DNA from 4 places in the Nonomuraea africana genome. Region 2 is predicted to be linked to each of the others. Evidence: riboswitches for the same ligand, from Rfam matches in the RefSeq annotation. Region 2 holds a riboswitch; each other region holds the start of a gene.

Region 1 (3,380 bases), 1.3 Mb from region 2:
GGAGCGCCACGCACTGCGTGGCGCTTTCAGCTCCACAAACTACGTAAGAGGTACATAAAACGCAAAGGGTTCATCAACGTCGCCGACCGAAACCCCCTCGTGAGCTGCTGTTCGGCGATCCAAACTTTACCTTCGGCGGTACTCTCCACCGGCCCACGGGGTGCATCAGCCCGCTGTGATCGTTCGGAGGCGTTTCACGCCCCCATACGGACATATTTGTGGCGGCATGATTGCTTCTGAGACCCTCGGTAACAGTCATGAGGGCGCAGCGAAGGGCCATGGGAGAGTGACGGGTGATGGCGGAGTTCGGCCCGCTTGAGCAGGCAATCATGGAAGCACTGTGGACGGCGAACGGGCCGCTCCTGATCCGCGAACTGCTCGATCAGATCAACCGCGGAAGGGACAAACCTCTCGCCTACACCACGGTTCAGACAGTCACCGACAGGCTCGCCCGGAAGGGCTTCGTCACTCGCAGGCCCGTGGGGATCGCCATCGCCTACACGGCCGTGGCCAGCCGCGAGGAACATGTCGTGGCAGTCATGCTCGAGGCGCTGGCCAACCTGCCGGAGCGAGGGCCTGCTCTCGCCAGATTCGCCGAGAGCGTCGACCCTGACGACGCCCAACGACTTCTCGACGCCCTCACGTACCGCTCGTCGGACATCAACGAAAAGCGTGAGGCGCCGTGACGATGATCGTCGCCGGCCTGGTCGTCGCCCTATATTTGATCAGCCAGTGGGCGGGGCCGGTCCTCGCGCGTGCCACATGGCCCTCTCGTCGGCCGGCGACGGCTGTGGTTCTGTGGGTGAGCCTCCTCGCCGCCATGGCCGTTGTTTTGCTCACCTTGACGCTCATGATTCTCGCCTGGCCGCCGGGACCGCTGCACAGGTGGTTCGAGCACCTGCGTTCCTGTATGCCAGGTCACACTCATGTCGGAGAACTGGCCGCATTAGCCGTCGCGGTGGTGGGTGGTGGCTGGCTCCTGCTGGCCGCGTGGCGAGGGATGACCCGCGTCAGCCGTACGGTCACCGAACGACGGCGACACCACGAGATGGTTCAGCTGATCGCGCGGTATCCCGACAGCCCCAGGGACGTCTGCCTCATCGAGCATCCCTTCGCGCTCATCTACTGCCTGCCGAGGCGGGCGCGGCCGATCGTGATGACCACCGGTCTGCTGAAGCAACTGGACGGCGCGCAGGTGGAGGCTGTACTGGAGCACGAACGGTGCCATCTCCAGCACCGTCATCACCTGGTGCTCGCCGTCGCGGACGCCATGCGCACGGCACTTCCGTGGTCGGCGACCGTGAAGCACGCCGTGACCGAGCTCTCAACGCTGGTCGAGATGGTGGCGGACGACGCGGCCGTCCGGCGGTGCGGGGTGGCCCCGGTCGTCGACGCGCTCCACCGGCTCACTCCCGTGACGGGACCGACCGGGAGTCTGGGGGCGGGTGACGAGTCGGGGCGGCGGATGAAGCAACGAATCGCTCGACTTGAGGCAGGCCGTGGGCAGGCTCGCCACCCCGGCCCGAGAGCCGTGCTCCTGCTGTCCCTGGCAACTCTGTCCGGCGTCCTGCTCGCCGCCGTTGCCCTGCACCTTCCCTGTTGACAGCGAGTAAGCGGCCAAGCAGCGATTGGTAGATCTTTTGTGCCTATTGCTGCGGTTTGGTCAAGGAATCGCTACCTTCCTCCTACATCGCACGTACTGATCGGCGACTTGCCTTCACCCCCGAGGGCGGCCGGTCGGCCGCCGAATCCCAGCGGTGACGGGCACGCCCGTCACGGGAACCGGGGACCCACTTGGCGTGGAGCGATCCATGCCCGGGGTGAATCCACCATGCGTGGTGGTAGGGCGACTCCTGGCCCGAACCCGTCAGCTAACCCGGTAGGCGGTGAAGGAGAAAGGGCCATTCCCCCACCTCATGCCATCAATCGTGGAAGGGCTGCTTGAGGCTGCCCAAAAGGATCTCGGTTACCGGGAACAGAGCAACGGCTACACCAAGTTCGGCGACTGGTACTACGCCAACGTGGACCAGAGCGACTCCTACTTCAAGACCGCGCCTTGGTGCGACATGTTCATCACCTGGGCCGCCCATCAGGCCGGTGTCCAGGAGTACGTCGGAGAGTTCGCGTCCACCGTCGACCACGCGAAGTGGTTCAAGCAGCAGGGCGCGTGGAGCGACCAGCCCGAACCCGGGGCCCTCGTCTTCTATGACTGGTCCGGCTCGGACAGCGTCGAAGGCATCGACCATGTCGGAATCGTCGAGCGGGTGGACGGAGCCAAGATCTTCACGATCGAGGGCAACGTCGACCGGGTGTGGCTCAAGCGCAAGGAGCGCGATCAGAGCAAGGTCGTCGGCTACGGCCTGCCTCGGAAGGTGCAGGAGAACAGCGGCGCGCTCGACGAGGTCGTCGCCGAAGAAGGCGAGGGCGCTGCGGTCGGCGCAGCACCCTCACCCCCGGTGAAGGCCCCACCGGTGCAGAACGTGTCCGCATCGGCGCAACAAGCGTTCGTCAACGTGACGTCGGCGAGCTCCAGCGGGCTTCCGCAGATTCAGGACGCGACCGCGCCGGCCGCCGTGCTCGTCGCTCTGCTGTGCACCGCTGTGGTCGTCAAGCGCGTCCGGGACAGGCAATCGGCTCAGGTGGCGGCGGCGGTTGGCCGACACCGCCGACCAGCCGGGCGGCACCGGGGATTGCTCGCATAGGGTTCCTTCTCCGGTCGGGCCTCACGGCCCGGCCGGAGAAACCCTCGAAGGACAGGCCTGCTGTCTACGTGTCATGTTGCGCGAAGATCCGTCCTAGCCGCGTGGAGAGACGCCCTCGGTGAGGGCGGTGGCGACCTTGCGTATGCGCTCGCGGAGATCCGGGGCATGGGGACCGCGAGTGAGCAGGAGCTGGTGCGCCGCACCCACCAGCGCGAGCGCCAGCGACTCGGTGTCTGCCTCGGCCGCGATCCTGCCGTGCTCCTTCTCTGCCTTCAGGTAGGCGGCGAATGCGCGCTCGCTGGCGTCGATCTCGAGGGTTCCTTGGCTGAGCGCCTCGCCCAGGTGGCTGAGGATCGCCGGCCTGGCCATCGCCAGGCCGGCGAGGGCCAGCAGATTGCCCGTGAGCAGGGTCTCGATGGCTGACATCAGGTTGTCCACGACGTCGCCGGTGCCCGCGAGGGTCGTGAGAGCCGACAGGGCCGCCCCCGCCTTGCCTGCTCGGTCGAGAAACAGCTCGGCCAGGAACCCGTCCATGTCGGAGAAGTGGTTGTAGAGCAGACCGGTCGCGCAGCCGGCCTCCTTGGTGACCGCCCTGCCCGTCAGCTCTGAGGGGCCCGCGCGCAGCAGGATCCGCTCGGCGGCGTCGAAAAGCTGCTGCCGTACGTCGGGGATCGCAAC
Region 2 (3,380 bases):
GACGGCGCGCGGCGTCAGCTCGGGTTCGGCCCGCAGCATGGCCAGCTGGTCGGGGTGGGTGAGCAGGGCTGCGACGCCGTTGCCGATCAGGTGCGCGGTGGTCTCGTGCCCGGCGAGGACGAGCGTGACCACCATCGTGATCAGCTCGGCGTCGGTGAAGCGGTCCTCGTCGTCGTCGTGCGCCCTGATGAGCCCGGTGAGCAGGTCGTCGGCGGGCACGGCGCGGCGGCGCGGGATCAGGTCGCGGATGTAGTCGATCATGCTGATCAGCGGCTCGGTCAGGGCGCCTGGCGCCATGGACACCATCCTGGATCCCCAGCCGCGCCACAGCGGGCGGTCGCCCTCGGGGATGCCGACGAGCTCGCAGATGACCGTGATCGGCAGCGGGTAGGCGTACTCCTCGACGAGGTCGACGACGCGGTCGCCGGGCAGCGAGTCGAGCAGCCTGTCGCTGATCTCCTCCACCCGTGGACGCATCTCCACGACGCGCCTGGCGGTGAAGGCCCGCGAGACCAGCCTGCGCAGCCTGAGATGGTCGTCGCCGTCGGAGTCGAGGATGCCGTCGGTGAGGTAGCCGACGTACTCGTCAGGGATCCCGCGGGCCTTGACGAGCTTCTCGCGCAGGTCGGGGACGTCGCCGCCGGGGATGGAGGCCGGGTTGTTGACGAAGCGGTGGTCGCCGAGCACGGTCTTGACGTCCTCGTACCGGGTGACCAGCCAGACCGGGGTGTCCTGGCCGGGGAAGGAGGCGCGCGCGATCGGCGCCTCCTCCCTGACTCTGGAGAAGCCCCTGAAGGGGTCGGCCAGCAGTGCGGGATCCATCAGGTTGACGGTGTCCATCGTCGCCTCTCGTGACCGGAATGAGAAATCTGGTCATCGAGTCAAACGTACGCCTGCCGACCCCTCCGGGCAAGGAAGGATCAGTGCATCGAGATGTGCACGTGGTCGTAGTGGTTGGCGGTGATGCTTCCCCTGTCGGACATCGAGCGCCAGCCGCCGCCGCTGTTGATCCGCTGCCGCCAGATGACGTACTTCACGCCGAGGCGGCTCTGGTTCTTCAGCGCCCAGGCCGCGATCTGGTCGCCGAGCGCCTGGTTGGCGCCCGTGGGGGAGCTGCCGCCCGAGCTCATCATGAAGTCGCAGGCGCGCCCCAGCGGGTGCTCGCCGTTGTTGTCGACCCGGTAGCACCCCACCTCGAACGGCAGGTTGAAGGCCTTCTTGATCTCGTCGCGCATGAGCCGGGTGCGCGGCGTGATGTTGTCGGACCCTGACGGCAGCTCGGGCGCCCAGCTGCCGTCGGCCTTACGGCCGGGACCGGTCGGGACGAGGTTCTGGAGCTTCTTCTCGATCTCGTCGATCATGCCCTCGGCCTCCTTCCGATCGTCGGCGACCTGGTCGGCCTGCTCGTCGATCTCGTCGGCCAGGGCCGTGGCCTCGGTGGCCGCCTGCTTCTGCACGTCGCGGGCGGCGGCGACGTTCTGCACGACGGCGTTCTGCTCGGCGCTCAGCTGTTCCATGAGCGCGGCGCTGGTCAGATCGGGGGTGTACATAAGGGTGGGCAGGTCCGGGGCATTGGCCTGGTAGCGCATCTCGGTGATCTGCGAGGCGACGTTCTCCGCCTTGGCGAGCGTCTGCTCGGCGGCGGCCAGGCGCTCCTTGGCCGCCGCGGCCGCCTTCTGCGCCTCGGCCAGCGCGACCCGCTTGGCGTTGTAGCTCTCGATGAGCTGGTCGACCTTGGTGTTGAGCTTCTTCAGCTCGGCCCGCAACTCCTTCTCCGACGGCTTGGGGTCAGCCGAGGAGACGGAGGCGGTGCCGAGAACGAGGGAAAGCGCGGCGATGGCGGCGCAGGCGAAACGAGACGTGGGGGACGCCACGAATGATCCTCTCCGTCTGCCGACCGGGTTAGCTGACGGGTTCGGGCGGGAGATGTGGCCCTACCACGGAACGTGGATTCACCCCAGGTGCATGGGTCCCCGGCTCCCGGGCGACTTGCCCGGGATTAGGCGTGCAACGGCTGTGAAAGCCGATGTCAGAGGGATATTAGTAGTAAAACGCCGGTAATGCGACTCCAAGCGGAGATCAATTAGTGATCTACCTGTGATCGAAGTAGCTGCGCGGCCTCCTCGGGCAGCACGTCGTTGACGAAAGCCCCCATCGCCGACTCCGAGCCCGCCAGGTACTTCAGCTTGCCCGGCGCCCTGCGGATGCTGAACAGCTCCATGTGAAGATAGGCGAGATCACGGCCCTGCCGTACGGGGGCCTGGTGCCAGGCGGCGACGTACGGCATGACCACCCCGAACAACCCGTCGAGCGCCCGCAGCACCCTGGTGTAGACCGGACCGAACGCGGCGCGCTCCTCCTGGGTGAGCGCGGCCAGGTCGGGCACCTGGCGGTGCGGGTAGAGGTGCACCTCGAACGGGTAACGCGCGGCGGCGGGCACGAACGCGGTCCAGTGCTCGTTGGCGGCGACCACGCGCTCGCCGACCCGCTCGGCGGCCAGCACCCCTGCGAAGAGGCCAGGTCGCTTGGCGGCGGCGGCCAGGTGCTGCCGGGTGCGGGGGGTGACGTAGGGGTAGGCGTAGATCTGGCCGTGCGGGTGGGCCAGCGTGATGCCGATCTCGGCGCCCCTGTTCTCGAAGCAGAAGACCTGCTCGACGCCCGGGATCTCGGACAGCTCCGCCGTACGGTCTGCCCACGCCTCCATGACCAGCTCGACCTGCTCGTCGGTGAGCCGGGAGAAGGAGGAGGTGTGGTCGGAGGCGAAGCAGACCACCTCGCAACGCCCCACGCCGGGACGGACCTCGCTGAGGCCGCCGGCCTCGGCGTAGCTGCCGAGATTCGTGGAGAAGCTGGGAAAGCGGTTCTCGAAGACCACCACGTCGTAGGACGAGGCGGGGATCTCCGTCAGCTTGCCCGGCGTGGAGGGGCACAGCGGGCACTCGTCGGCGGGCGGCAGGAAGGTGCGGGTCTGGCGGTGGCCCGCCATCGCCACCCACTCCTCGGTGAGCGGGTCGTAACGCAGCTCGGAGGCCACGGGCCTGGGCGGCAGCTCGCGCTCGTCGATCGCGCTCCGGTCGGCGTCGTCGCGCCGATCGAAGTAGATCAGCTCTCGGCCGTCGGCCATGTGCGCGATGGTGCGCTTCACTTCGTGTCCTCCGCGATGATCAGTTCTCCGGCCCGCTCGGCCAGCTCCCTGCGCGCGGCCTCCGGTAGGCCCGCGTCGCTGATGACGACGTCGGCCTCCGACAGCTCCGCGATCGTGCTGATGCCGACCGTGCCCCACTTGGTGTGGTCGGCGGGGACGACCAGGCGGTGCGCCGAGGCGACCAGTTCCCTGTCGGTCTCCGACTCCAGCAGGTTCGGTGTGGTGAATCCGGCGT
Region 3 (3,380 bases), 5.1 Mb from region 2:
GGGCTTGAAGGGCTGTGACCGCGTCCATGATCTCTCCCCACAGCGGGCGCGGCAGGTCGTGCCCCATGCCGGGATAGGTGAGCAGCGTGGCGCCGGGGATGGCGGCGGCGGTGGCCCTGCCACCGGAGATCTGCACCAGCGGGTCGGCCTCGCCATGGATCACCAGGGCGGGCAGGTCCAGCCCGCCCAGCCTCTCGGTACGGTCACCGGAGGCGAGGATCGCGGCGAGCTGGCGGGTGGTCCCCGCGGGGTCGTAGGAGCGGTCGTAGGCCAGGCCCGCGACCTTCGCGACGCGCTCGCGGTCCATCTCGTAGCCGGGCGAGCCGATCACCGCCCAGATCTCCAGCGCCCGCTCGACGGCGGTCGCCCTGTCGGGCGCGGGCGGCGAGAACAGCGCGGCCATGGCCTCGGGCGTGGGCGGGCCCGCCTCCGGGCTGGGCGTGGACATGATCGAGGTGAGCGTGAGCACCCTGCCGGGATGGCCGATGGCGAGCGCCTGGGCGATCATGCCGCCCATCGAGACGCCCAGCACGTGGGCGGCCTGCCAGCCGAGCGCGTCCATGAGGCCGGCCGCGTCGTCCGCCATGTCGCTCAGCAGGTACGGCGCGGCCGCGCCTGGAGCGGGCTCGGGCACCCCCGCGTCGGTGAGATGGGTGGAGAGCCCCACGTCGCGGTTGTCGTACCTGACGACCTGGTTCCCCCTGGACGCCAAAAGCTCGCAGAACTCCTCGTCCCAGTGGACGAGCTGCGAGCCGAGCCCCATGATCAGCAGGAGCGGGCGGTCACCAGGGGTGCCGAAGGTGTCGTAGGCGATCTCGATGCCGTTGCTCTTCGCCATGAGCGTCATGCGGAACAGAATGACATTCTGTTCCGCATGACGGCAAGGCTGTCCGGCGGCGGTCCTAGCGGCGGACGGCCTTGCGGATCCGGCCGCGGCTCAGGAAGCCGGCGCCGCCCACGACCGCGAGGCCGCCGACGAGGGCGAGCGCGGTGCCGGTGTGGGAGGTGTCGGTCTCGGCCGCGGCGGCGGCGACGTTGGCGTCCAGCGTGGCGGGCGCGGCGGCCACGGCCTTCTCGGCCGCCTTGGCCTCCTCGGCCTTCTTCGCCGCCGCGACCTTCAGCGCGGCGACCTTCTCGGCCTCGGCCTTCTTCTTGGCCTCCGCGGCCTTCTCGGCCTCGGCCTTCTTGGCCGCGACGGCGACCATGTCCACGGGGGGCTTGGCCGGGTTGGTGTCCTTGCGGCCCCACGCGCCGGTGGAGAAGGCGACGGGGTGGTTCTTCTTGCCCACGCCGTTGCCCCACTTGGTGATGACGTACTGGACCTTGATGTGGCCGGCGCCGCCGTTGCCGTCCACGCCCAGCGTGCTGGAGTTGAACGTGCCGCCGGTCAGGTCGGCGAAGGTCTTGGCGTCGAGATCGAGCATGATGCCGTTGTTCGAGGGGTTGCCGGGACCGCGGTCACCGATGAAGAACGGGGCCTTCTTGCCCTTGTAGATGACGTAGCCCTCGGTCATGAGGGGCCAGCTCGGGCTGGCGGCCAGGCCCTTGCGCATCGAGATGCCACTGGCGGGCAGACCGGTGTCACCGGCGCGGCCGGAGGCGTCGTCCCAGTAGTAGGAGGCGGTGGTGGATCCCTTGAGGAGGGTCCGCTGCTCGGTGGCCTGGCTGATGTCGGGAGCGGTGGGCTCGGCGAAAGCGGCGGTGGCGCCGGCGCCGACGGTCAGGGCGGTGGTGACGAGCAGGGCGGAAACGCGCATGCCGAAGCGGGCGGTCATGAAAGTCCTTTGGTTGAGGCAATGGGAATGCCGCGCTCAAAGAGAGATCAGGCAAAGGCGTAGCCGGGCACAGGCCGAACGGACGCTACGCGGAGCGCGGAAAAGGGGGGAAGTGAAAGGGGGGCCGCTCTAGCAGGCGGCAGGCGTTATCGCGAAGGGGGCGTGGCGGTAGTGCATGGGGGTCTGGTCCTCTCCATCTCGCCTACCGGGTTAGCTGACGGGTTCGGGCGTGGAGATGCCCTACCGGCCCGTGGGCCGGATTCACCCCAATGAGATGGGTCCCCGGTTCCCGCACTGCGGGATTCGGCGCCAGCCGGCCTGCCTTCCTGGTGAAGGGCAAGGTCACCAGCTGGTAACGCAATGGACTCTAGGGGCAAAACACCCCAAAGGCAAAAGCAAACCCATGAATTGGGTAGAAGATCTACCCTTTATCGTCATGATTCGACAGGGTTGCTGTCGCCCGAAACCCCTGGGAAACCATGGAATGCGCGCATTCTGATCATTAATACGATCTAGCAAGGAAAATCATGAAATTCCTTGGCGAACGGCAGCCTGTTGCGCCCGCCGTACGGGGGGAACGGGGTGCGCGAGGTCACACTTCGGGGCGCTTTTCGGCCGCCCGCGCGCCATCGCCGGGTTGACCCTCGCTCGGCCCAGCGGGAGGTAAAGGACTCACTCCGGCGGCAGGTAAAGGGAGCACCTCATGCCGCCCCTGCCGTGGTCGGCCACTCGTCTCGCGACCCTCCAGCCGATGGGCGAGGGTCCGGCGAGATCCGGGGAGGGTACGGCAAGCCGTACCCTCCCCTGGAGACCAGGCGTCAGCCGCCGCTCTTACGACGGAAGGTCCGCTTGTTCGAAGCGGGACCGTGGGCGCCATGGATCTTCGACGGATCCTTCCCCCTGCCGCCCGCGACCGAGTCGGCGTGCTGGTTGTTCTTGCGCTCCAGCGCCTCGCGGAACTTCCGCTTCAGCTCATCCTCGGGGGCCTCGGTGGGCTCGGGTTCCGCAGGTGTTTCAGCCATCAGGACCTCCTGGTCTTGGGGACAGAGACAGCTTCGCACGACCGCGCGCACGCCGCGAAACCGGCTCGTCCCATGAGAACCTCGCCGAGGCCGGACCGACGGCCCCGGTCCCGCGCTCCGAGGGGTCAGCAGCCGACCACGGCCACCGGACAGCGCGCGTGGCGCAGCAGCGTGTGAGAGGCGGGCGTGGACAGTCCGACGAGCCCGCCGTGCGCGCCGACCACCACCATGGCGGCCCGCTCGGACGCCTCGACGAGCAACCTCTCGCGATCGCGCTCGTGATGCGTGTCCTGGATCACCAGGACGTCGGGGAAGGCCTCCTTCCACCCGCCGAGGACCTCGGCCATCAGGCGGCGTTCCTCCCGCGAGAGGTCCTCGTGCGGGCGCGGCCTGGGGTGCGACCAGGGATGCACGGCTCTGAGCGGAGTCTCGCGGAGCGCGGCCTCCTCGAAGGCGAAGGCCAGGACGCGGTCCTGCCCCTTCGCGCCGGTGATCTCTACGACGACCTCGCCGTGGGCGGAGGGTTCGCGGACCACGACGGTCGGGCACGGCGGCCGGGCCGTCAGCGCGCGGCTGGTGGAGC
Region 4 (3,380 bases), 1.1 Mb from region 2:
TGCTGCGCTGGCACATCCAGCTCGGCAACGTGGTGATCCCCAAGTCGGCGACGCCCGAGCGGATCAGGGAGAACATCGATGTGTTCGATTTCACACTCGACGCCGAGGACATGGCCGCGATCGGCGCGATGAGCACCGGCAGGCGCATCGGTCCCGACCCTGCCACCTTCGACTGGATGGGCTGAGGGCTCCGCTCCCGGGACGGCTCGCGCCCGCCCGGCGTGCGCCGTCCCGCGATCCTTCATGATTGATCGATGAAGGAGGACTCTCATGGCTGATCTGGCTTGGGGAATCGCGGCGACCGGTGGGATCGCCAGGACGGTCGGCGCGGTGATCGCCGCCGAGCCCGGGATGCGGGTGGCCGCGGTCGGCTCGCGCGATCTGGGCAGGGCGACGGAGCTGGCCGCGACCCTGGGCGCGGACTCGGCCTACGGCTCCTACGCCGACCTGTGCGCCGATCCGGCGGTGGACGTGGTCTACGTGGCCACCCCGCACGCCCAGCACCTGGAGGTGGCCGAGGCGGCGATCGCGGCGGGCAAGGCGGTGCTGTGCGAGAAGCCGCTGGCCGCCTCGCTGGCCGACGCGGAGCGCATGGTGAAGCTGGCCAGGCAGGCCGGCGTGTTCCTGATGGAAGCGATGTGGATGCGGTTCAACCCCCTGATCAGGGGGCTGCTGACCGAGGAGCGGTTCGGCGCGCTGCGCTCGGTCCAGGCGTCGTTCGGGTTCGTCCTGCCGTACGAGGAGAAGCACCGCCTCTGGAACCCTGCGCTGGGCGGCGGGGTCCTGCTCGACCTGGGCATCTATCCGTTCGGGCTGGCGCATCTGCTGCTCGGCGAGCCGGCTGAGACGCATCTCACAGGATCGCTCGGTCCCTCTGGTGTCGACGCCGAGGTGGGGGCGCTGCTGACCTACGAGGGCGGGGCTCGCGCGCTGCTCGACACCTCGTTGATCAGTCCGCTGGCCAACACCGCGACCGTGGTGGGCACGGGGCTGCGCGCCGACATCGCCGCGCCGTTCTGGGCGCCGCAGCGCGTCACGCTGTCGGGTCCCGGCTTCGAGACCGAGGAACGCGTTCTTGACCCTTCGTCGAACGGCTACGCGGGCGAGATCCGCGAGGTGCGCGAGGCGCTGCGGGAGGGCAGGACGGAGAGCGCGATCATGCCGCTGGACGAGAGCCTGGCGATGATGCGGATGCTGGAGGAGGCGCGGGTCAGGCTGGGTGCTCGCTGAGCGCCTCGAGGTTCGCGCGGGCCCGCGCGGCGGCCTCCTCGTGGCCCGAGCCGACCGCCATCAGGTAGTGGCCGCGGGCCCTCGTGCGGTCGCCGGCCCGGTCCTCCAGGAGTCCCAGGTTGAACATCGCCCGGGGCGCGGCCTCGGCGTGGCCACTTTCCACGGCCTTTGCGTACCAGTGACGTGCCGCCTCGGCGTTGCCGCAGCCCTCTTCCAGGACGCCCAGATTGAACATCGCCCGGGGGGTGCCGGCCCTGCCGTACCAGTGGCGGGCCTCGTCGACACGGCCGTCCTCATCCTCGATGAGGGCGAGGTTGAAGGCCGCCCTGCGGGCGGCCTCCTGGTGCCCTGATTCGATCGCCAGGAGATACCATCTGCGTGCTTCGCGTGGACGGCGTCCGTCCTCCTGCAGGCCGTGGTTGAACAGGTCCTGGGGCGACATGACCTGACCGTAGATGATCGCGGGACCTTTATCAATTTGTATCCAACTTGCCTCATGTATTACCTTGGGGTCACTCGAGGCATAAACCCGGACTAACCGGACATTGCCTGACATTGCAGATCATCACAGGCCCCCTGCCTGTGACCGCTGAATCCGCACCATGCGGAACCGGGGACCCAATCCTTCTGGGGTGAATCGGCACACCGTGCCGTAGGGCAGCTTCACGTCCGAACCCGTCAGCTAACCCGGTAAGCGGCATGAAGCTAAGCAAGGAGAGTCCCCCTTTCATGGCCAAGCACCGTCGTAGCCGTGCCCCCAAGCTGTCCTACGCCCACGCCGCCCTCGGCGCAGCGGTGGTCGCAGGTTCGCTGGTTCCCACGCAGGCCGCCCAGGCCGACACCGCTCCCGCCCCCCAGGACAAGTCCCACGTGGCCGCAATGGCCGCACAGAAGACCGACGGCAAGCAGGCCGCCGTCAAGCAGCGCATCCCCGCCATGCCCACCGCCTCTGCCGTCCTCGCCGCGGCTAAGAAGCAGATCGGCATCAAGGAGAACGCCTCCGGCGGTGGCACCAAGTTCCAGGACTGGTACGTCAACTCCCCCCGCGCCAGGGAGACCGTCGCTCGTGACGGCGGCAGCCCCCGTGCCTACGCCAACGCCGCGTGGTGCGCGATGTTCGTCTCGTGGGTCGGCGAGATGACCGGCGCCCGTCCCCAGGTCGGATGGGACGCCTACACCGTGACCCACGCCAAGTGGTTCAAGGCCAACAAGCGCTGGGGCACCACCCCCAAGCCCGGCGCGGTCGTCTTCTTCTCGTGGAGCGGCGGCAAGAGCATCAGCTCCATCAACCACGTCGGGTTCGTCGAGAAGGACAACGGCAACGGCACGATCACCACGATCGAGGGCAACACCGGTAACGGTGCCGTCGAGCAGCGGGTGCGTCCGAAGTCGCAGGTCGTAGGGTACGGCTACCCGCAGTACTCGGGCGCGTAGTCCGCTCGCGACTCCCCTGCCCCGGCCGCCGGGGGCACCTCTCCAGCTGAGGGGCGTCCCCGGCGGCCGGGGTTTTGCCTGAGTCGGTAAGGGTGTTCCCGGCCGCTCCGGGATTGCATGACCTTGGCGAGCGAGACGGCCACGGATCATCGGGGCCGCACTGCCGCACCCCACTTCTCACCCCGGCGAACGCCTTGGGGATCTGCGGCCTGGGAACCTCCACCCCCGGCCGTCATCCGGGGCACCCCCTCTGACTCCCAGGAACCCCGCAGGCCTGATCCGTCAGCCGGGAAAGCGGAGGAACTCCGGCGGGACGGCGTCGGCCAGCCACACCCCGTTGGCGCTGACCCTGAACTCGTGTCCACCCGCGTGCATCTCCCCCGAGGCGACGACCAGCATCACCGGAGTCCCCCGGCGAGCGCCGACCCGCTCGGCCGTGGCGCGGTCGGCCGAGAGGTGGACGTACTGCCTCGACATCGGCAGCAACCCCGACGCCTTGATGGCCGCCAGGCTGCGGGGAGCGGTCCCGTGGTAAAGGATCGCGGGAGGCTCGACGGGCGGCAAACCGAGATCCACGGCGACCGAGTGACCCTGGCTCGCTCTGATCAGGTCGCCCGCGATGGCGTACCGCTGCTTGTCGTTGTCGGAGACCGCCCGGGAGAGCTCGTCCCTGGTGATGGGGAAGCCGTCCCTGGCCGCGGCGTCCAGCAACTCGT

The links. Region 2 has a riboswitch for cyclic di-AMP ahead of H4W81_RS02960 (coiled-coil domain-containing protein). Riboswitches for the same ligand answer to the same signal wherever they lie in the genome.
Region 1: it holds a riboswitch for cyclic di-AMP, as region 2 does, so the genes downstream of both, H4W81_RS09000 (CHAP domain-containing protein) here and H4W81_RS02960 (coiled-coil domain-containing protein) in region 2, are expected to answer to the same signal.
Region 3: it holds a riboswitch for cyclic di-AMP, as region 2 does, so the genes downstream of both, H4W81_RS47655 (hypothetical protein) here and H4W81_RS02960 (coiled-coil domain-containing protein) in region 2, are expected to answer to the same signal.
Region 4: it holds a riboswitch for cyclic di-AMP, as region 2 does, so the genes downstream of both, H4W81_RS08165 (CHAP domain-containing protein) here and H4W81_RS02960 (coiled-coil domain-containing protein) in region 2, are expected to answer to the same signal.

The regions. Positions count from the first base shown of each region.
Region 1 is NZ_JADBEF010000001.1:1,955,459-1,958,838, forward strand. Features, by position in the region: gene H4W81_RS08990 (BlaI/MecI/CopY family transcriptional regulator) at 297-686, shown strand; gene H4W81_RS08995 (M56 family metallopeptidase) at 689-1,603, shown strand; cyclic di-AMP (ydaO/yuaA leader) riboswitch at 1,733-1,901, shown strand; gene H4W81_RS09000 (CHAP domain-containing protein) at 1,929-2,702, shown strand; gene H4W81_RS09005 (TetR/AcrR family transcriptional regulator) at 2,796-3,380, opposite strand, start outside.
Region 2 is NZ_JADBEF010000001.1:651,498-654,877, forward strand. Features, by position in the region: gene H4W81_RS02955 (cytochrome P450 family protein) at 1-822, opposite strand, end outside; gene H4W81_RS02960 (coiled-coil domain-containing protein) at 921-1,874, opposite strand; cyclic di-AMP (ydaO/yuaA leader) riboswitch at 1,878-2,016, opposite strand; gene galT (galactose-1-phosphate uridylyltransferase) at 2,084-3,145, opposite strand; gene H4W81_RS02970 (DeoR/GlpR family DNA-binding transcription regulator) at 3,142-3,380, opposite strand, start outside.
Region 3 is NZ_JADBEF010000001.1:5,792,634-5,796,013, forward strand. Features, by position in the region: gene H4W81_RS27460 (hypothetical protein) at 1-18, shown strand, start outside; gene H4W81_RS27465 (alpha/beta fold hydrolase) at 1-847, opposite strand, end outside; gene H4W81_RS47655 (hypothetical protein) at 903-1,775, opposite strand; cyclic di-AMP (ydaO/yuaA leader) riboswitch at 1,960-2,094, opposite strand; gene H4W81_RS27475 (DUF5302 domain-containing protein) at 2,594-2,797, opposite strand; gene H4W81_RS27480 (universal stress protein) at 2,923-3,380, opposite strand, start outside.
Region 4 is NZ_JADBEF010000001.1:1,771,918-1,775,297, reverse strand. Features, by position in the region: gene H4W81_RS08180 (aldo/keto reductase) at 1-185, shown strand, start outside; gene H4W81_RS08175 (Gfo/Idh/MocA family protein) at 271-1,230, shown strand; gene H4W81_RS08170 (SEL1-like repeat protein) at 1,211-1,672, opposite strand; cyclic di-AMP (ydaO/yuaA leader) riboswitch at 1,808-1,942, shown strand; gene H4W81_RS08165 (CHAP domain-containing protein) at 1,960-2,664, shown strand; gene H4W81_RS08160 (RNA 2'-phosphotransferase) at 2,947-3,380, opposite strand, start outside.